DNA from 3 places in the Azospirillum sp. UENF 211521 genome. Region 3 is predicted to be linked to each of the others. Evidence: riboswitches for the same ligand, from Rfam matches in the RefSeq annotation. Region 3 holds a riboswitch; each other region holds the start of a gene.
What was found. Region 3 has a riboswitch for cobalamin ahead of ACWPN5_RS24445 (TonB-dependent receptor plug domain-containing protein). Riboswitches for the same ligand answer to the same signal wherever they lie in the genome.

Region 1 (6,635 bases), on a different contig from region 3:
GCGCAGGGCGGGGAAAGTTCCCCGCCCTTTTCTGTTTTTCGGCACCAGTGACACGCCCGGCTGTTTGCTCAACGGAACGGTCCACAGGAGGAACGCCATGAAGACCGAGTTGCAGATGACGATGGAACTGGAGGTTGCGGACGCTCAGGACGCCCAGCGGTTCGAGGAGAAGCTGCGCGGCTGGCTGCGCCACCAGAGCCAAGTGGTGTCGGTGTCGGCCACCCACAGCGGCGTCGGCAACGACGTCGCGTGGCGGGACGCCCGCCGGGCGGCCTTCGGCTCGCCGTTGCCCAACCCCTTCGCCCCCGGCCGAGGCCGCTGAGCTTCCCGGCGGATCGCAATCGACACGCCCGCCCTGCCCTTCACAGACGGGGCGGGCTCAATCCGCTCCTCAGGCGGCTCCGCCCGCCTTTGGAAAGGCGCGTCAGCCGCGGAAGATGTGCGGCACCATTGCCGCGTCGGAGCCGACCCGCGGGTCCGCGAACTCGCGGACCGACATGCCCAGGCACTTGTCCCCGATGATCCAGCAGTGCAGGAGCGCGTGGACGCCCTCCTCCTCGAAGATCGGCGGGGTTTCCAGCCACACCCGTCCGCCCGGATACTCGGCGCTGCCGGTGTCCGAAACGATGCTGCCGTGCGCGGTCATGCGCTGGGCCGCGTCGTCCAGCCCGAACAGGCTGCGCTCGGTCACCGCGTCGCAGCCGGACAGCTCATCCGGGTCGAGCGCGGCGCGGCACAGGTTCGGGTGGCGCGGGTAGAGCGACCACAGCGTCGCCAGCAGCCCGTGGTTCGACATCGGCCAGCACCACAGCGGCGACAGCATGCTCATGCCGCCCATGCGCAGCTTCTGCAGGAAGGTGTCTTCGGCCAGCCCCTGCCAGGGGTAGATCTTCGCCAGCCAGGAGGCCGTCCGCCCCTCGTCGTCAACGAAACGCCGGCCGTCCCAGCCCAGGCTCTGCAGCGGCAGCAGATGCGTGGCGATCCCCGCCTCCGCCGCGGTGGCCGCCAGATAGACCAGCTCGCTCTCCCGCATCGGGTCGGGGGTGGCGCAGGCCAGATGGACCAGTCCGCGGCCCGGCATGCCGGCCGCCAGCTCCTCCCAGCGCTCCACCAGCCCCTCGTGCAGGCCGTTGAACTGGTTGGCGTCGCCCATCAGGGCCTCGCGCCAGTTGCGCTGGATGATCGAGGCGGCGAACAGCCCCTCCGGCGTGTCGTAGTTGCAGGCTACCAGCTTGACCGAATCGCGCCCGTCATAGGCCAGCGTCAGCCGCCCGATCAGCGCGCCGGCCCGCTCGTTCAGCCGGCCGGACGCCCAATAGTCGTTCCAGGAGGCCTCCAGCAGCCGCCCCACGCCGCCGCGCACCCCCAGCCGGGCCAGCGCCCGACCGTCCACCGTCGCGCGCAGCGCCTCGCGCAGCATGGTGTGCAGCTCGTCCGCGACGCTCTCGATCAGGTCGATCTGGTGGGCGGAGAACTCGTACCGCACGTCCTCGCGCCAGAAGGCGCCGGCGCTCATGGCGCGAACGCCGTAGGGGTATTTGCGGAGCCCCGGACGCCAATCCGCACGGGGTTTCATGACTGCTCTGCGCATCGTGTGCTTACCGGGCCGCCGGATTCAATCCATGGTTTTGCCCCGCTGCGGCGCGCCGCTTGCGGCCGTCCGGGATTCGGTGGGGGCGGATCATTGCGGCGCAAACGCGCCAACACAAGCGCCTTGCGCGCCTGCCCCTCCGTTTTTCCACGCTTCCCCTCGCGGATCCCACAGACCCGGCGGGAACGCCCATCAATAAGCGCGGTCGGCCAGCCAAGCCGCGATGGCGCCCTCCATCGCCTCGGCGGTCGGATCGCCCTGCTGCGGGCCGGTTGCCACCATGGGAAGCCGGGCCGCCGCGGCGATGTCCTCCGCCGGCGCGCCGGTTCCGACGAACAGGTCGCAGCGCCGCAGCAGGGCGGACAGCCCGTCGAAGCCCAGCCTCCCCACCGCGTTCACGCAGGCGGCCCCGGTTTCCCCGGCGATGCGCGCCGCGGCCCCCTTCGCCGCCTCCTCGCCGACCAGGACCAGGGCGGTGTCGCCCCGCGCGGCGAGGCGGCGGCACAGCTCCGACAGGGTCCCGCTGCCGGTGGCCGCGGACAGTCCGACCGCGCAGCGCCAGCGCGCCGGAACGCCCTCGGTCAGAAGCGCGGCGGCGGCCCGCTCACCGGCGGGGGAGGTCCAGACCTCCGTGACGGTCTCCGCGTCCCCGGCGCCGAGCGCGCCCATCAGACCGCTGGGAGTCGTTGCGACATGGGTCAGGAAGGCGTCGGCGTAGTAGCCGCGCACCGGCCGACCGACCCTGCAACCGAGGCGGAGCAGCGCGCCGGTGTCCTGCATCAGGCGGTTGGCGAAGCCGGCATCCTCGCCGCGGATCGGGTTGACCGCGAGGTCAAAGGCGCCACGGAACTGCTCGCCGATCTCCCGGCGGACCGCACTCACCAGCGCGTCGTCGGGCGCCCGCCCCTTCAGCGGCGGCAGCGTGACCCGCTGGTTGACGTAAGGGCAAAGGGCGAGCGCCGCCTCCGCGTCCGGCGTCGCGAAGACGGTGATCCGGGCCAGCGGCAAGGCGCGCCGCAATTCCCGCAGGACACCCGACGCCCGCAGCACGGCGCCGGCCCCGTCGAGCAGGAACACGCCGACGCTTTGGATCAGGTCGGTCGGAAAGGGCGGCGGCTCGCCGGGGACGAGCGTGCGGCGGCGGACGGCGGAACCGGAGTCCCGCAGCAGCGCCACCGCCGGGGCGGTCGAGGCGCCCCGCGCCGGCGGCACGAAACCCCAGGTCCCCTCGGCATCCGGGCGCGCCAGCGGCTCCACCAGGGCGTGCTCGGCGCGGACGACGGTCGCCGCGTCGGTCACCCAGGGGAAGAAATCGCGCAGCGCAAGGGTGCCGCCGCCGACCGACCGTCCCGCCGCCTGCAGGGCGTCCCATTGCCGGACCGCGCCGTCGTAGCCGTAATAGACTTCCTTGAACGCGACCTGCTCCCGCGTCGCGTAGGCGAAATGCTGGAAGACCAGCCCGCCCGCCGCCGTCTCCTCGTGCAGAAAGGGGTTGGCCGCGCCGAGATCGACCGCGGACCCGTCCGGCTGCGGGCGCGTCAGCCGGGGCGGTTCGTGCGACTGCCAAGCGTCTCCCGGCCGATAGCGCCACGTCCGCAGCCATTCGTAGGAGCGGTGGTTGCCGTAGCTGTCCAGCCTGTCGAGGAGCAGGGACGGGCCGACGAAGAAATGGCAGAGGTACAGCGCCGCGGTGCGCGACGGCGAATTGAGGAACATGCGGCGCGCGCGGGTGATCTGCTCCACCGTCCACAGCTCGTCCGCATCGACCTGCCAGAGCAGGCATTCCTCGGTCATGGCGGCCAGCGGCGCGGACACCATCTCCAGCTTGCCCCGCCAGAACACCCCCGGCGGCTTGCGGTGGACCGACACGCGCCCGGTCTCCTCCGCGGCGATGCGGTCCAGATACGCCGAGGTGCCGTCGCTGCTGAGGCCGTCGCGGTGCAGGTCCTGCGGGACGCGCCCTCCCTGCGCCACGCTCCAGGCGGTGTCGTTGACCAGTTCCGCCACCCCCTCCACGACGTGCCAATGCCAGGGAAAGGGCAGTTGGCGGAACACCTCCAGGTGATAGCGGATGAAGGGATCGCCGTTCAGGACGATGGTCAGGAAATGAACCGGTAGCATGCCCGCAACCCCGTCCTTCGCCCGTTGATCCGGCCTCGCGCAGTCCGCCGGACCTTGTCGGTTCCGCGGGAGCGGTGTCAAGGAAGCCGTGCGACTCCCCCGATGGGTCGCCATCCCCCTCTTGACGGCGGGGGACCCCGCCCCTACCCTGGCGCCGGTTATGGTTCCCCGCGTCCTCCGGTCGCGGGGCTAAGAGGGAAGCCGGTGCGTCGCCCCAATCGGGGAGAAACGGCAAATCCGGCGCTGCCCCCGCAACTGTGAGCGGTGAGCGGCCTCGTCCTTTCCGTGTCACTGGCGCCGCCTGCGGGAACGGGCGCCGGGAAGGCCGGACGATGCCGCCTTGACCCGCGAGCCAGGAGACCTGCCGTAACCGAACGTACGTCCTCGGGCGGGGTGCCCCGGTGGTCGCTTGCCGATGTCCGGCCCGACGGCCGCCCGTCTTCCGCAAGCCGTCCCCCGGTGCGCCCATCCAGGGGACCAAGGGGGTTGCGATGCCGGTGCCTGCCAGCAACGACGCCCTCCCAACGCATGGCAGACTCGGAAAGGGCATAGAGCATGCACATCGAACCCGGCGTCGTCGACGGCGCCAAGATCGCTCTCAGCTACGCGACGGCCGCCGGCGGCTTCGCGATGGCCGGAAAGCTGGCGCGCGACGACGTCCGCAACAACGGCGGGGTCGCGCCGCTGGTGCTGCGCAGCCTGATCGCCACCGCGCTGGTCTTCAGCTTCTTCGAGGTGTTCCCGCACCACCCCGTGGGCGTGTCGGAGGTTCACCTGATCCTCGGCTCGACGCTGCTCCTGCTGTTCGGCGCCGGTGCGGCCTCCATCGGCCTCGCCGCCGGCCTGCTGATCCAGGGCCTGTTCTTCGCGCCCTTCGACCTGCCGCAGTACGGCATGAACGTCACCACGCTGCTGGTCCCGCTGTGGGGCATCAGCCTGCTGGCGAAGCGGATCGTTCCCGACGCCACCCCCTATGTCGACCTGAAGTATTCGCAGGCGCTGGCCCTCTCCACCGCCTACCAGGGCGGCATCGTCGCCTGGGTGGCCTTCTGGGCCTTCTACGGCCACGGCTTCACCGCCGAGACCGTGACGGAAGTCGCCTCCTTCGGCGCCGCCTACATGACCGTCATCATCGTCGAGCCGCTGGCCGACCTCGCCGTGCTGGCCGTCGCCAAGACGCTGCGCCGCCAGAGCCAGGGGCCGCTGTTCAACATCCGCCTGCACCAGGGCGCCTGACCGGCGCTTCGGACCGGATGGTTCGCAGGAAGGGCGGCGGGGACATCCCCGCCGCCCTTTTCCGTTTCCGATCAGCGGACCGGTCAGATCACCAGCTCGCCCTTGCGGATCGCCGCGTAGCGGCGGTTCACCGCGCCCCAGTCGACGACGTTCCACCAGGCCGCCAGATAGTCGGCGCGCCGGTTCTGGTACTTCAGGTAATAGGCGTGCTCCCACACGTCGTTGCCCATCAGCACGGGCACCCCCTCCATGGCCGGGGAGTCCTGGTTCGGGCGGGCGGCGATGGCCAGCTTGCCCGACGACGGGTCGGCGGTGACGAAGACCCAGCCGCTGCCGAACTGCCCGGCGCCCGCCGTGTTGAAGCGCGTCTTGAAGTCGTCGAAGCCGCCGAAGTCGCGCGTGATGGCTGCCCCGACCTCGCCGTCCGGCGCACCGCCGGCGTTCGGCCCCATGATGCTCCAGAACATGCTGTGGTTGGCGTGCCCGCCGCCGTTGTTGCGCACCGCGGTGCGGATGCTCTCCGGAAGCTCCGGCACGCGCTTCAGCAGGTCGGCCAGCGGCATCGCTTGGAGATCGCCATGGTTGGCGAGGGCCTTGTTGAGGTTGTCGACATAGGCCTGATGGTGCTTGTCGTGGTGCACGCTCATCGTCGTCGCGTCGATGTGCGGTTCCAGCGCGGCGGGCGCGTAGGGCAGCGGCGGCAGCGTGAAGCCCTTGCCGCCCGGTGCCTGGCCTGCTGCTTGAGCCCAAACGAAGCGCGGCGCCGCGGCCAGCACCAGCGCGGCGGCGCCGGCGGACAGCAGCAGTTGGCGGCGATCCAGGCGAACGGACATGAGACCTCCCAATGTTGTGTTTCGTGCCGAACGGCGGGGAAGCCACAGCCTCAGTGCGCCTCCCAACTCACTCAACAGGGCAATGGGCGTAGTCACTCGGTACCGGCGCACCGCGCGCCGACCGATTTCTACAGGCGGGCCTTTCCCGCCAACCCGGCGGACGACACGCGGGCCATGCCCAGCGCCACGGTCCGCCAACGCCCCAGACGGAACCGCGACGGTGCGGCCGACGGCTTGCGGACCGGCGCGGCCGGGACCGTCTCCGCCGCCTCGAGGATCCCGCGGGCGCGGCGCTCGCGCAGCAGAAGGCGCATCACCTCCTCCTCCGTGACGGGGCGTCCGGCCCTGGCCGAGGCGAGGCTGGCGGTGTCCTGGAGGGCGGCGACCTGCGCCAGGGTGCCGGTCAGTCCCTTGGCCGCGGCGGTGACCAGCGCTTCGCGATGAATGGCGAGGATGAACGGCTTCAGCCCACGGTCGGGCGTTCCCTGCGGCGGTGTCGGCATGGCGGAAGGGCTCCGGGGGTTCGTTCGATCGGGTAGGTCATCATCCAACCGATAACGCCGCCGCGGCAAAGGCCCCTACGGATTAGCCCCGCCGGTCGCCGCCGAAGGAAGCGGCCCTCAGCGGGCCACGTACCAGTCCGTCCGGTGGTTGAAGGCGACGAAGGCGTTCAGCACCGCCGCCCCCAGCATCGAGGCCAGCACCGCCTTCCCATCGATGACGAAGACCGCCATGGAGAAGATCACCACGTCGAACATGGCCTGGAGCCAGCCGGCGCGGAAGCCCGTCTTCTCCTGGATGTAGAAGGCGAGGATGCCCACCCCGCCGCCGCTGGAGCCGTGGCGGAACAGGCC
Region 2 (6,635 bases), 1.5 Mb from region 3:
CGGTCGTTCATCACGCCGATCTTGATCACGTTGTTGGAGACCTGGGCGTGCGCGGCCCCGGCGGTCAGCGCCAGCAGTGCGGTCCCGCACAGCAACGTCTTGAGCATTTCGAACTCCCTTCGATTGGCTTTGTTTTGCGTGTGTTCAGCAGAGGGGGTGATTGGTCAGACACCCAGATAGGTGTGCAGCTTGTCCATGTTCTGGGCGAGCTGGTCGTTGGGGATCATGTCCACGACATGGCCTTCCTCCATCACGTAATGGCGGTCGGCGATGGTCGCGGCGAAGCGGAAGTTCTGCTCCACCAGCACGATGGTGAAGCCGCGCTGCTTCAGCTTGCGCACCGCCACGCCGATCTGCTCGATGATGACGGGGGCCAGCCCCTCGGTCGGCTCGTCGAGCAGGATCAGGTCGGCGCCGGTGCGCAAGATGCGCGCGATGGCCAGCATCTGCTGCTCGCCGCCGGACAGACGCGTGCCCTGGGTGGTGCCGCGGCCCTGGAGGTTCGGGAACAGCTCGTAAATCTGCGGCACCGTCATGCCGCCCGACTTCACCACCGGCGGCAGCATCAGGTTCTCGTCCACGCTGAGCGAGGCGAAGATGCCGCGCTCCTCCGGCACGTAGCCGATGCCGAGGCGGGGGATCTTGTGCTGCGCCATGCCGATCAGTTCCTTGCCCTGGAAGCGGATCGAGCCGTTGCGCTTGCCGACGATGCCCATGATCGAGCGCATGGTCGTCGTCTTGCCGGCGCCGTTGCGGCCCAGCAGGGTCACCACCTCGCCCTGGCGCACGTCGATGTTGACGCCGTGCAGCACGTGGCTCTCGCCGTAGAAGGCCTGGAGGTCGCGGATTTCCAGCATCGCGGTCTTCACGGTCGCACCGTCAGGCATGGCCCACCTCACCCGTGCCCATGTAGGCTTCCATGACCTGCGGGTTGCGCGATACGACGTCGTATGCGCCCTCGGCCAGGATCTCGCCGCGGCGGAGCACGGTGATGGTGTCCGACAGGTGGGCGACGACCGACAGGTTGTGCTCCACCATCAGGATGGTGCGGTCGGCGGAGACGCGCTTGATCAGCGCGGCGGTGCCCTCGATGTCCTCGTGGCCCATGCCGGCCAGCGGCTCGTCGAGCAGCATCACCTCCGGGTCGAGCGCCAGCGTGGTGGCGATCTCCAGCGCGCGCTTGCGGCCGTAGGGCAGCTCGGCGGCGGTGTGGCCGGCCCAGGGGGTCAGGTTCACCGCCTCGATCAGCTCCTCGGCGCGGTCGTGCAGGTCGTGCAGGCTGGCCTCCGGCTTCCAGAAATGGAAGCTGGTGCCGCGCGGGCGCTGCAGCGCGACGCGGACATTCTCCAGCACGCTGAGATGCGGGAAGACCGCGGAGATCTGGAAGGAGCGGACCATGCCGAGCAGCGCCACGTCGGCGGGCTTCATGGCGGTGATGTCGCGTCCCTTGTAGAGGATCTGGCCGCGCGTCGGCGTCAGGAACTTGGTCAGCAGGTTGAAGACCGTGCTCTTGCCGGCGCCGTTCGGGCCGATCAGCGCGTGGATGGTGCCGCGGCGAACCCGGAGGTTCACCTCCTTCACCGCGATGAAGCCCTTGAACTCCTTCGAGAGTCCGCGCGCTTCCAGAATGATGTCGTCGGCCATGGGTGCCGCTTTTCCCTCCCTGTTCGTCCGCGTCGTCTGCCGGTCCGCGTTTTTGGTTAGGCTGATATAAGCACAGAACATGCCAACCGCGCAGCATTCGAACAAGTCTTTGAAATTACTTATTTCCCCCTCTGAGACCGTGGGTGTCGCACACCGTCCGGAGTGTCAGCTTTCCAGACAGACTGTACCGATCTTCCGACACACCAACGGCGGGACCGGCGGAGCGTTCCGGGGACGGCGACACGGTTTCCAGGCGCCAAATGGCCGCTTGCAAATCGAGGGTCCGCCTGCAATTCTGCGCCTCCGACGGTGCCCCGTCCGCCGTGAAGGCGCGGGGATAATAGGGAATGCGGTGCGGACCCCGATGGAGTCCAAGGCCGCGGCTGCCCCCGCAACTGTATGCGGCGAGTCCGCCTCCGGAAATGCCACGGGCCGTCAGGCCGGGAAGGCGGGAGGCGCGGCGACGACCCGCGAGCCAGGAAACCTGCCGCCGGACCGACATTCATCCAATCCGCCGGGTGTGGCGGAGACAGGGAAACCAGATCATGACGAATCGCGCCGCCCTCCGTCCGTCCGCCGGGAAGACCCCGGCCACCGTCATCACCGGCTTTCTCGGAGCCGGCAAGACGACGCTGATCCGCAGCCTGCTGGAGCAGGCCGGCGGGCGCCGTCTGGCGCTGATCATCAACGAGTTCGGCGACGTCGGCATCGACGGCGAGATCCTGCGCGCCTGCGGCGACCCGACCTGCACCGAGGACGACGTGATCGAGCTGGCGAACGGCTGCCTGTGCTGCACCGTCGCCGACGATTTCGTCCCGGCCATCGAGAAGCTGCTGTCCCGCCCGCAGCCGCCGGAGCACATCATCATCGAGACGAGCGGCCTCGCCCTGCCGAAGCCGCTCGTCCAGGCCTTCCACTGGCCGGCGATCAAGACACGGGTGACGGTGGACGGGGTGGTCGCGGTGGTCGACGCCGCCGCCGCCGCGGAGGGCCGCTTCGCCCCCGATCCGGCGGCGCTGGCCGCCCAGGCCGCCGAGGCCGGGCAGCTCGACCATGAGACCCCGGTGGAGGAGGTGTTCGAGGACCAGCTCCTCTGCGCCGACCTGATCGTGGTGAACAAGACCGATCTGGTGGACGCCGCCGATCTGGCGAAGGTCGAGGATCTGATCCGCGCCGCCATGGCGGAGGGCGGGACCGGGCGCGAAGCCAAGATCCTGCGCGCCAGCAACGGCAAGGTTGATCCGGTGGTGCTTCTCGGCGTGGGCGCCGGGGCCGAGGACGACCTCGCCAACCGCCCCAGCCACCATGACGAGGAGGAGGGCCACGACCACGACGACTTCACCAGCTTCGTCGTGGAGCTCGGCCCGCAGCCCGACCCGGCGGCGCTGGCGAAGACTCTGGAGCGGGTCGCCGCCGCCCATGGCGTGCTGCGCCTGAAGGGCTTCATCGACGTGCCGGGCAAGCCGATGCGCCTGTTGGTGCAAGGCGTGGGAACGCGCATCCAGACCCATTTCGACCGCTTCTGGAAGCCCGACGAGCCGCGCCGCAGCCGCTTGGTGGTGATCGGCGAAACGGGCCTGGACCGCGACGCCGTGACCACGGCGCTGGGGTGATTTTTAGCCTTCACAACCCTCTCCCCTTTGGGGAGAGGGTGGCCCGCAGGGCCGGTGAGGGGGTTGCGCTTACGCCGGGCGTTCCGCCACGCACGACCCCCTCACCCTAACCCTCTCCCCAGAGGGGAGAGGGGATTTTCGTAAAGCACCGTCACCATGCACCTACTCGCCGCCCGCCAGGAAGACCTCGACGCCGGCCCCCAGGCCGTGGATCTGGGCCAGAGCCCGGCGGACCTCGTCGTCCTGTCCTTCTCCGACAGCGACCTGACGGCGCTCGCCGCCTGCTGGAGGCGCCACCGTGACGAGTTGCCGACCCTGCGGCTGGCGAATCTGGCGCGGCTGGGGCACCCGCTGTCGGTGGACCTCTACGTCGAGTCCGTGATCCGCAAGGCGAAGCTGGTCATTCTGCGGCTGCTCGGCGGGGCGGGCTATTGGCGCTACGGGCTGGACCATGTCGCCGCCGCCTGCCGGGAGTCCGGGGTGGCGCTGGCCGTGCTGCCCGGCTGCGCCCAGCCGAACCCCGCCCTGGAAGGCTACGGCACCATCCCGGCCGAGGCCGCGCAACGGCTGTGGCGCGGGTTCACCGAGGGCGGGCCGGACAACATGGCCAGCCTGCTGGCCTACGCCGCCACCCTGGCCGGGCAGGAGCGCCCCTGGCGCGAGCCGGCGCCCGTGCCGCGCTTCGGCGTCTATGAGAGCTGGTCCGGTCCGATTGCCGGACCCTGCGCGCCGGTCGTCTTCTACCGCTCGCACCTGCTGGCCGGCGATCTGGAGCCGGTGCACGCCCTGTGCGACGCGCTGGCCGCGCGCGGCCTCGCCCCGCTGCCGCTGTTCGTGGCGAGCCTGAAGGAGCCGGACTGCGCCGCCTGGATGCGCGCCACCCTGACCGCCCGCGATGCCGCCGTCGTGATGAACCTGACCGGCTTCTCGGCGGCGCGCGAGGACGGGTCGCCGCTGGAGGCCAACGGCACGCCGGTGTTGCAAGCCGTGCTGTCCACCACGCCCGAGGAGGGCTGGCGCGGCTCCGCCCGCGGCATGGGGCCGTCCGACCTCGCCATGAACGTCGTGCTGCCGGAGATGGACGGGCGCATCCTGACCCGCTCCATCGCCTTCAAGGCCGAAGGGGCGCCGGACCCCGACCTGGAATTCGCCCCGACGCTGATCCGCCCGGTGCCCGACCGGGTGGCCTTCGCCGCCGATCTGGCCGCCGCCTGGGTGCGGCTGGGCGTCACGCCGCGGGTCGAGCGCAAGCTGGCGCTGGTTCTGTCCGACTATCCGGGACCGGGCGGCGGCATCGGCCATTCGGTCGGCCTCGACACCCCGGCGAGCGTCGTCGGCATCCTGGAGCGGCTGCGCGCCGAGGGCTACGCGCTGGACGGGCTTCCCGACGGCCCCGCCGCCCTGATGGAGGCGCTGACCGGCGGCGCCACCGCCCTGCTGAGCCTGGAGGACTACCGCCGCCTCGCCCCCGCCGAGGCCCGCGCCCGCATCGCGGCATGCTGGGGCGACGAGGAGGCCGACCCGCTCGCCGATGGCACCGCCTTCCGCTTCACGGTGCTGGCCTGCGGCAACGCAACCGTCGCCGTGCAGCCGAGCCGCGGCCACGGCCCGCTGACCACCACCCAGCACCACGACCCGGAGACGCCGCCCAGCCACGGCTACTTCGCCTTCCACCTCTGGCTCCGCCATGTGCTGGGCATCCACGCGCTGGTGCAGGTGGGGGCGCACGGGACGCTGGAATGGCTGCCAGGCAAGGCCGTCGCCCTGTCGGCCGACTGCTGGCCGGAGATCGTCGCCGGTCCTCTGCCCTGCCTCTACCCCTTCATCGTCAACAACCCCGGCGAGGGCGTGCAGGCGCGCCGCCGGCTGGGCGCCGTGCTGATCGGCCACCTGACACCGCCGCCGGTCGAGGCCGGGCTGCACGGCGACCTCGCCGCGCTTGAAACGGCCATCGACGAATATTCCATGGCGACCGGGCTGGACCCGCGGCGCCTGGGCACGCTGCGCCAGACCATCCTGGACCTCGCCTGGACCTCCGGCGTCGCCGCCGACTGCAACCTGCGGCCCGACGACGACCCCGACGCCATCCTCAGCCGCCTCGACGCCCATCTCTGCGACATCAAGGAGATGCAGATCCGCGACGGGCTGCACGTCTTCGGCACCACGCCGGAGCCGGAGCGCCGCGCCCGTCTGCTCGCCGCTGTCGCCCGCTTCGGCAAGGCCGAGGACGTCGCCCCGGCGCTGGACGCCTGCGGCGAGGCGGAGATGGCCGCCCTGCTGGCCGGGCTCGACGGGCGCTTCGTCAAGCCCGGTCCCGGCGGTTCTCCGGCGCGGGGGCGGGCGGACACGCTGCCCACCGGGCGGAACCTCTACGCGCTCGATCCGCGCGGCGTGCCGACACCGACCGCCTGGACGCTGGGCTGGCAGGCGGCGGACGCGCTGATCACCCGCTACCTGCAGGACCACGGCGACTGGCCGAAGCGGCTGGTGGTCGATTGCTGGGGCACCCCGGCCATGCGCACCGGCGGCGACGAGCTGGCCCAGGCCATGGCGCTGCTCGGCGTGCGCCCGCTGTGGGAGAACGGGTCCGGCCGGGTCACCGGCTTCGAGGTGATGCCGGCCTCCGTCCTCGGCCGCCCGCGGGTGGACGTGACGCTGCGCATCTCCGGCCTGTTCCGCGACGTCTTCCCGCAGCAGATCGCCCTGTTCGACCAGGCCGTCCGCGCCGTGATGGCGGAAGACGAACCGGAGGACGTGAATCCCGTCGCCGTCGCGTTGCGCACCGACCGCGCCGAGCTGGAAGCCGGCGGCACCCCGGCGGCGAAGGCCGAACGCTGGGCCAGCGCGCGGGTCTTCGGCGCGGCCCCCGGCGCCTATGGGACGGCGCTGCCCGGCCTGATCGCCCGCGGCGACTGGAGCGCGCGGGCCGACTTCGGCGCCGCCTATCTGGAGGGAAGCTGCCACGCCTACGGCAAGGGGCTGGAGGGCGTTCCGCTGCCCAGCCTGTTCCGCCGCCGCATCGGCGGGGCCGACGCGCTCGTCCACCACCAGGACCAGCGGGAGCACGACGTCCTCTCCACCGACGGGTTCATGCAGTATGAGGGCGGCTTCTCCGCCGCCGCCGCCTTGGTCGACAACGACCCGGCGCTCTATCACCTCGACAGTTCGGAGCCGGAAAGCGTGACCGTCCGCACGCTGGGCGAGGAGATCGCCCGCGTGCTGCGCGGCCGGGCGGCCAACCCGCGCTGGATCGACGGCATGATGCGCCACGGCTACCGCGGCGCCGGGGAGCTGGCGGCGAGCGTGGACACGCTGTTCGCCTTCGCCGCGACCACCACGGCGGTGCGGCCCCATCATTTCGACCAGTTGTACGACGCC
Region 3 (6,635 bases):
AGCGACAGCGCGGCGGACAGGCCGCTGTAGAAGACGATCACCGCGCCCAGCGCCGCGGCGCTCGACACGCCGACCAGCCCCGGTTCGGCCAGCGGGTTGCGCAGCCAGCCCTGCATCGCCGCCCCGGTCAGCCCCAGGCTGAAGCCGACCAGCAGGCCGAGCAGGGCGCGCGGCAGGCGCAGCTCGGCCAGCACCAGCGCACCCAGGGTGGGGCGCCCGGCGAGCCAGTCGGACAGGGCGGCGCCCAGGTCGAACGGCACATAGCCGACCGCCGCCGACACCGCGCAAAGCGCCAGCGCCAGACCCGTCAGCCCGGCGACCAGGGCGGGGTAGGGGATGCGGGACTCCCACGTTGCGGCAGCCGTCATGGCCGGGCCTCCCGCGCGGCAGCCAGCCGTTCCGCGGCCTCGGCGATCTGCGGGCCGGGGCAGGTCCACAGGCGGGAGGGCAGCGACAGGGTGCGGACCTGACGCTTCATGGCTCTCAGGGCCGGATGCAGCAGCAGGGCGCCGGCCAGCGACGGCGGCGCGTCGGGTGCGGCGTCGACAATCAACACGTCCGCGCCACCCAGGATGATGGCCTCCAGCGGCAGGGCGCCCTGGCTGCCCAGCGGCAGGCGGTCGGCCATGTTCTCCAGTCCAGCGCGGGTCAGGAGTTCATCGACCAGCGACCCGGACCCGGCGACGAAGCCGTTGGGGCGCAGCACCACCGCGGTCGGGCGCGGTCCCGGCGCCGCGGCGGGCAGGGCGTCGAGGCGGGAGAGCAGGTCGGCGACCAGGGCCTCCCCGCGGTCCGGCTCGCCGACGGCGCGGGCGAGGCCGCGGATCTGCTCCGCCACCCCCGCCACGCTCTGCGGGACGTCCAGCTCCAGCAGAGGTGCCTTCAGCCGCGTCAGCAGCCCGACCGCGACCCGCGTGGTGTAGCGCCCGGCGACGATCAGGTCGGGGTTGAGCGGCAGGATCTCCTCCGCCGTCCCGTGGTTGACCGGCACCCGCGCTGCCAGCGCCGCGACGGTGGAGGCGCGGGGATCGCGCGCCAGCCACGTCACCGCGGCGAGGCGCTCCGGCCCGACCAGCCGCAACAGCAGCTCGTCGGCGCAGAGATTCAGGGAGACGATGCGCTGTGGTTTTGCGCGCGGCGCCTCCCAGGCCGCCGCCGGCCCTCCCGCGATCAGCAGGAGAGCGGCGGCCAGCCCGAGACGGGTGGGCCTCACAGCGACAGCCGCAGCCCGAGATACCCGGCCCTGCCGGATGCGCCGTAGGTCCAGACCTCCTGATACCGGCGGTCGAACAGGTTCTCCACGCGCCCGAAGAGTTCGACCCCCTCGGACAGCGCATAGGAGCCGGCCATGTTGACCAGCGTGTAGGGGGCGAGGTTCACGACCTGCCGGTTGTAGAAGGGATCGTAGGCCCAGTCGCTGGACCGCCCATTGTAGACCACGCCGAGGTTGGCGTTCGCCCGGTCCTCCAGGAAGCGGTGATTGACGGTCAGGCTGGCGAGCTGCTTGGGCCGGCGCACCAGCTCCGCCCCCGTGGAATCCTCGCCGTCGGTCCAGGTGTAGGAGCCGCGGACGGTCAGCCGGTCGATGGGCTCCACCGACAGGCCAAGCTCGAAGCCGCGGATGTGGGACTCGCCCGGCATGTTGACGGAGGTCCGCCCGGTGCCGGTGATGAGGTCGCGGATGCGCTGGTCGAACCATGTGCCGTCCACCGACGCCCGCGTGCCCCACAGCGCCTGATCGAAGCCGGCGTCCCAGCCGCGCGCCCGTTCCGGCTTCAGGTTCGGGTTGCCGGCGTAGGTGGCGGTGTAGCCGTACAGCTCGAACAGGGTGGGATTCTTGACGCCGGTGCCGTAGGAGGCGCGCAGCTTCGTCCCGCTCTCTTCGATCAGATAGGCCGTCGTGGTGCGCCATGTGGTGGCGTCGCGGAACAGGTCGTTCTCGTCGTGGCGGACGCTGCCGGTCAGGGTCAGCCGGTCGAACAGGCCCAGCTTGTACTGACCCACCAGCCCGGTGGAGCCGATGGAGCGGTCGAAGCTGGAGAAGGCGCTGCGGCTGATCGCCTTGTCCTCCTCACGCTCCACGGCGGCGGTCAGCACATGGTCGGCGGGGCCGCTGCTCAGAGCCAGGTTGGTCTGGTAGTCGGCCTTGGTCTTGCGCCCGTCGTAGCGGCTGGTCACCGTCTTGGCGGCGTCGCGGTAGTCGCGTTGCTGGCGGCCATGGGTCAGGCCGACGATGTGCTCCCACTTGCCGTCGAGAAGGGCGATCTTGCCCTGGAGGCGCCCGAAATACTGCTCTCCGGCGGTGCTGGTCCCGTCATCGACGGCGCCGCGCCCGCCGACGAAGCCGTCGGTGTCGGTGCGGAAGCGGGTGTAGCGCCCGGTGATCGCGATCTCGCTGCGCTCGGTCGGGCGGACGGCGGCGTTTCCGGTCAGCGTGCCGTTGCGGTAGCCGTCCTTCTCCGGGTTGCCGAGCCGCTTGTCGGCAACCGACACGCCGTCGCTGGTGACGCCCTGGCCGCTGAGGAACAGGTCGTAGCGGTCGTTCCCCGTGCCGAAGGAGGCCCGCCCGGCGGCGGTGCCGAAGGACCCGCCTTCGACGGCGGCGCGGAACCGGGGGGCGCCGGAGCCGCGGCGGGTCACGATGTTGACGACGCCGCCGACCGCGTCGGAGCCGTAAAGCGCGCTCTGCGGGCCGCGCAGCACCTCGACGCGCTCCACGTCGCCGGCCAGCAGATTGGCGAAATCGTATTCGGAGCCGGACGCCGGGTCGTTCACCTCGATCCCGTCGATCAGGACGAGCGTCTGGTTGCCCTCCGACCCGCGGATGCGGAGCTGGGTCAGGGTGCCCATCGGGCCGGTGCGGTTGACCGCGACGCCGGGCACCGCGCGCAGCGCGTCGGACAGCACCTGGGTCTGGCGCTGCTCCAACTCCTCGCGGGTGATGACGGTCAGGGCGCTGCCGGTTTCCTCGGCGGCGGTGGGGACGCGGTTGGCGGTCACCGAGACCGGCGGAAGCGTCGTGATGGTGATGGAATCGGCGAAGGCCGACGTGGGGTAGGCCGACACGGGAAGGGCAAGGCTTCCCAGAAGGGCGGCGAAGGACGCCGTCCGGTGAAGGCGGGGAACGCGGACACTCATTGAGACCTCGGGCGGGACGCCGGTGGCACGTCACCGCGAACGAAGTCCCACCGGACGCTCCGCGAACGGAGTTCCGGTTCGACGACCTTCGGTGCACCCCGCCCGAACGTGTTCGCGTGTGACCACGACTGACGGCAGGTCTCCTGGCTCGCGGGTTATCGTCGGCCCATCGCCTTCCCAGGATCGCGATCCCAGTGGCATTCCGATGGACGACTCGCCGCTTACAGTTGCGGGGGCAGCCTCGGCGTTGGACCCTTGCACGGCGTTTCGCCGCGGGGTCCGCACCGTGTTCCCATTTTCAGCCCTTTCGGGCAACCGTCGGGTGCGAAGCTACGCGGGCGGAACGGCTCCGGTCAAGCCGCATTCCGCCCGACCGCTGTCAGAGCCTGGTTCTCGGCCCGACGGCGGACCCATCCGGCATGGGCGGCACCATTTCCTTGCAATTGACGACGCAATAGGTTTGCGCCTCGATCCGGCCGCCGCAGGATTTGTAACAATCGTCGTAGTCGGCGGAGCAGGTGAGCTCGCTGTAGCAGCTGGGGCTCCGGTCGAAGTCGCTGAACGTCCTGATCTTCTTCTTGTCCGCATCCTTGGGCAGAGACCGGAGATAGGACTGATACTCGCCCTGGGCGCGGGTCGTCGCCTCGGCCCGGCAGGTCTGAACGGCCAACTCCTTTGCGGATTGGCAGATCGTCTGTGCCTGCTTGCACTGGGCGACACAGAGCTTTCCCGCCTCGCTGACCGGTGGAAAATAGCTTGCGACCGTCTCGAAACGCGGGCCGCAACCGGCCAATCCGGCCGCCAGCAGGCAGCCGAGCAAAATGGAGCGCCGCATCGTTGTGGGTGTCCTGCCGTGAATTACCGTCAATCGCTACAAACAACCCACCGGTGCGGAATCATCCATGGGCGATGTGGAATTCGCAAAGCCGGCTTCCGGTGGGAAAACCGACAACCCATGGGCGATCAAGTGGATGGTGTCGTTGCTTGTGGCCATCGCACCGATCGCGGTCCGCAAACGCCGTTCCCCCCTCTTGTCGCCGGGAAGGGGCCTGACTACATGACGGGTGAGGTCCGGGCCCCTCTGGCAGCGTCGCCCGGCGCTGTGATGTCGGACTTCCCATTGAGCCGTCGCCTTGGCGCGGCCTTGCGGAAGCTGGCCCTGTTCTTCCCCCTGGGTCCCGCTCCACCACAAGGTCCACCGCCGGACGACGGTCCCCGACGGGCCTTTGGGAGACATCGGCATGGACCGCAGCGAACCAACATCCTGACCAACCGCCACGCCTCCACGGCAAACGATGGAGGCGGGTGTCCTGACGCGCCTCGGCCGAGCCGTTGCGCGCGCTTTTCCGTCGGCCGCAGACCTTGCGGCCGCGATTCCAGTCCGGGCCCCTCTGGCCGATGCGTCCCGCCGTGGCGCACCGGTGATGTCGGACTGCTCATGTGACGATCGACGTCTCCGCTTGCGGGAGCGGAGTGCATGAAGCAAGGGACAGTTCCATGGACCAGATTGTCTTAATGTGGGCCGGCTTCGCCGTCTTCGTTGGCGTGCTTTTGGCCTTTGATCTTGGTGTATTTTCCAAGAAATCCCATGTGATCTCCGGCCGCGAGGCGTTGATGCGCTGCGCGGCCTATTCCACGCTGGCGATGATTTTCGCGGCTGGCGTCTTTCATTTCCAAGGGTCGCAGAAGGGGCTGGAGTTCCTGACCGGCTACCTGATCGAATACAGCCTGAGCGTCGACAACATCTTCGTGATCGCGCTGATCTTCACCCATTTCGCGGTGCCGCCGCAGTACCAGCACCGGGTGCTGTTCTGGGGCATCCTGGGCGCGCTGGTGATGCGCGGCGTGCTGATCGTCGCGGGCACGGCGCTGATCCAGGAATTCCACTGGATCATCTACATCTTCGGCGCCTTCCTGATCTTCAGCGGCATCAAGATGCTGATGTCGGTGGACGACGAGCCGGACATGGAGAACAACCGGATCGTCAAGTTCATGCGCTCCCGCTTCCGCATGACCGACGGGTACGAGGGGCAGAAGTTCTTCGTGATGCGCGACGGCGTGCGGATGATGACGCCGCTGTTCCTCGTGCTGATCCTGATCGAGTTCACCGATCTGGTCTTCGCCGTGGACTCCATTCCGGCGGTCTTCTCGGTGACCACCGACCCGTTCATCGTCTGGACCTCCAACGTTTTCGCCATCCTCGGCCTGCGCGCCCTCTACTTCGCGCTGGCCTCGGTCATCCACCGCTTCCATTACCTGAAATACGGCCTGTCGCTGGTTCTGGTGGTGGTCGGCGCCAAGATGCTGATGATCGACATCTACAAGATGCCGACGGCGGTGGCGCTGGGCATCACGGCCTTCCTGGTCGGCGGCTCCATCGTCTTCTCAATGCTGAAGACCCGCGCCGATGCGGCGACGGATGGGGCGCCGGACGGTGCGGACGGCGAGGCCCGCCGCTGGTGGGTGCCCGGCAGCCCGGCGAAGGGGGCCGGTGGTTCCACGCCGGCCTCCTCCGGCGAGGCGGCCGCGGTGTCCTCGGACGGCAAGGGCCAGTGAGCGGCTTGCTCGGAAGCTGAGGGACAAGACGGCGCGTCCGGTCCGGTGGATCGGGCGCGCCGCGCGGTGCCGGACAGGGGCATTCGCAAAAGTAGTAATACTCGTTTCGCGGAGACGATGATGTGGATGTGCGGGGCGGATCGCGCCCCGCTTGGCGGCAGACGCCAATCCTTTCCAACCCAAGGAAGAGACATCCATGTTTATCGGCACGCAATTGACCGGCACCCAGTTGATCGGCACGCAGCGGACCTCCATCGCCCTGTCGGCTCTCCCCATCCCGTCGGGGCCCCTGTCCGGCCTGCTCCAGGCCGCCCGCGACGAGCTCGTCGGTCTGGCGGCCGGCCGCGGGGTCGCGCTTTCCGTCGTGTTCGACATGCCGGCGCTGGTGCGCGTCAACGAGGCCGCGGTGGCCGCGGGCTCCTGGGAGCCGATGCTTCCCGCGGCCCATCCGGCCTGCCGCTCCCTGACTCCGGCCAACGCCTTCTGGATCGGCGGGACGGCCGCCTCCGGCGACGTGGTCACCGCCCAGGCCGGGCTGCTCTACGATTGCAGCGCGCAATCCATCGGTGACCGCTTCAACGCCATGACGGTGTTCTACGACGACCCGGCCACCCAGGCGCCGGCCGGCGAATGGTGCACCTGCACCTCCGACACCGCCAACAGCACGCGCGGTCAGGTGGTGTGGACGAACGCGGGGTGGACGCGGCCCGACTTCCAGGGCCGCGGCCTGTTCCCGATTTGCCAGCGGGTGAACAAGCTGGCGGCATGGCTGCTGTGGTCGCCGACCTGGTTCATCTCGGTCGTCGACCCGGACATCGTCCCGGTGTGGGCGGAGCGCAAGATGGGGCCGCGCCACATCGACCAGGAGCCGGCCATCACTTACAACCAGATCGGCCTGAAGACGCTGCCGATGCATCTCGTGCGCTTCAGCCGCGCGCAGT

Region 1: linked by a shared signal. The riboswitch ahead of ACWPN5_RS09850 (energy-coupling factor ABC transporter permease) and the one ahead of ACWPN5_RS24445 (TonB-dependent receptor plug domain-containing protein) in region 3 are both predicted to bind cobalamin.
Region 2: linked by a shared signal. The riboswitch ahead of cobW (cobalamin biosynthesis protein CobW) and the one ahead of ACWPN5_RS24445 (TonB-dependent receptor plug domain-containing protein) in region 3 are both predicted to bind cobalamin.

The regions. Positions count from the first base shown of each region.
Region 1 is NZ_JBSNCF010000001.1:2,102,673-2,109,307, reverse strand. Features, by position in the region: gene ACWPN5_RS09865 (hypothetical protein) at 98-322, shown strand; gene ACWPN5_RS09860 (glutathionylspermidine synthase family protein) at 425-1,576, opposite strand; gene ACWPN5_RS09855 (glycosyltransferase family 9 protein) at 1,784-3,712, opposite strand; cobalamin riboswitch at 3,857-4,095, shown strand; gene ACWPN5_RS09850 (energy-coupling factor ABC transporter permease) at 4,268-4,948, shown strand; gene ACWPN5_RS09845 (superoxide dismutase) at 5,032-5,781, opposite strand; gene ACWPN5_RS09840 (hypothetical protein) at 5,910-6,284, opposite strand; gene ACWPN5_RS09835 (YitT family protein) at 6,402-6,635, opposite strand, start outside.
Region 2 is NZ_JBSNCF010000002.1:193,061-199,695, reverse strand. Features, by position in the region: gene ACWPN5_RS17675 (ABC transporter substrate-binding protein) at 1-107, opposite strand, end outside; gene ACWPN5_RS17670 (ABC transporter ATP-binding protein) at 165-887, opposite strand; gene ACWPN5_RS17665 (ABC transporter ATP-binding protein) at 880-1,644, opposite strand; cobalamin riboswitch at 1,935-2,150, shown strand; gene cobW (cobalamin biosynthesis protein CobW) at 2,190-3,257, shown strand; gene cobN (cobaltochelatase subunit CobN) at 3,414-6,635, shown strand, end outside.
Region 3 is NZ_JBSNCF010000002.1:1,694,579-1,701,213, forward strand. Features, by position in the region: gene ACWPN5_RS24435 (FecCD family ABC transporter permease) at 1-368, opposite strand, end outside; gene ACWPN5_RS24440 (ABC transporter substrate-binding protein) at 365-1,213, opposite strand; gene ACWPN5_RS24445 (TonB-dependent receptor plug domain-containing protein) at 1,210-3,138, opposite strand; cobalamin riboswitch at 3,255-3,473, opposite strand; gene ACWPN5_RS24450 (hypothetical protein) at 3,518-3,973, opposite strand; gene ACWPN5_RS24455 (TerC family protein) at 4,654-5,694, shown strand; gene ACWPN5_RS24460 (hypothetical protein) at 5,891-6,635, shown strand, end outside.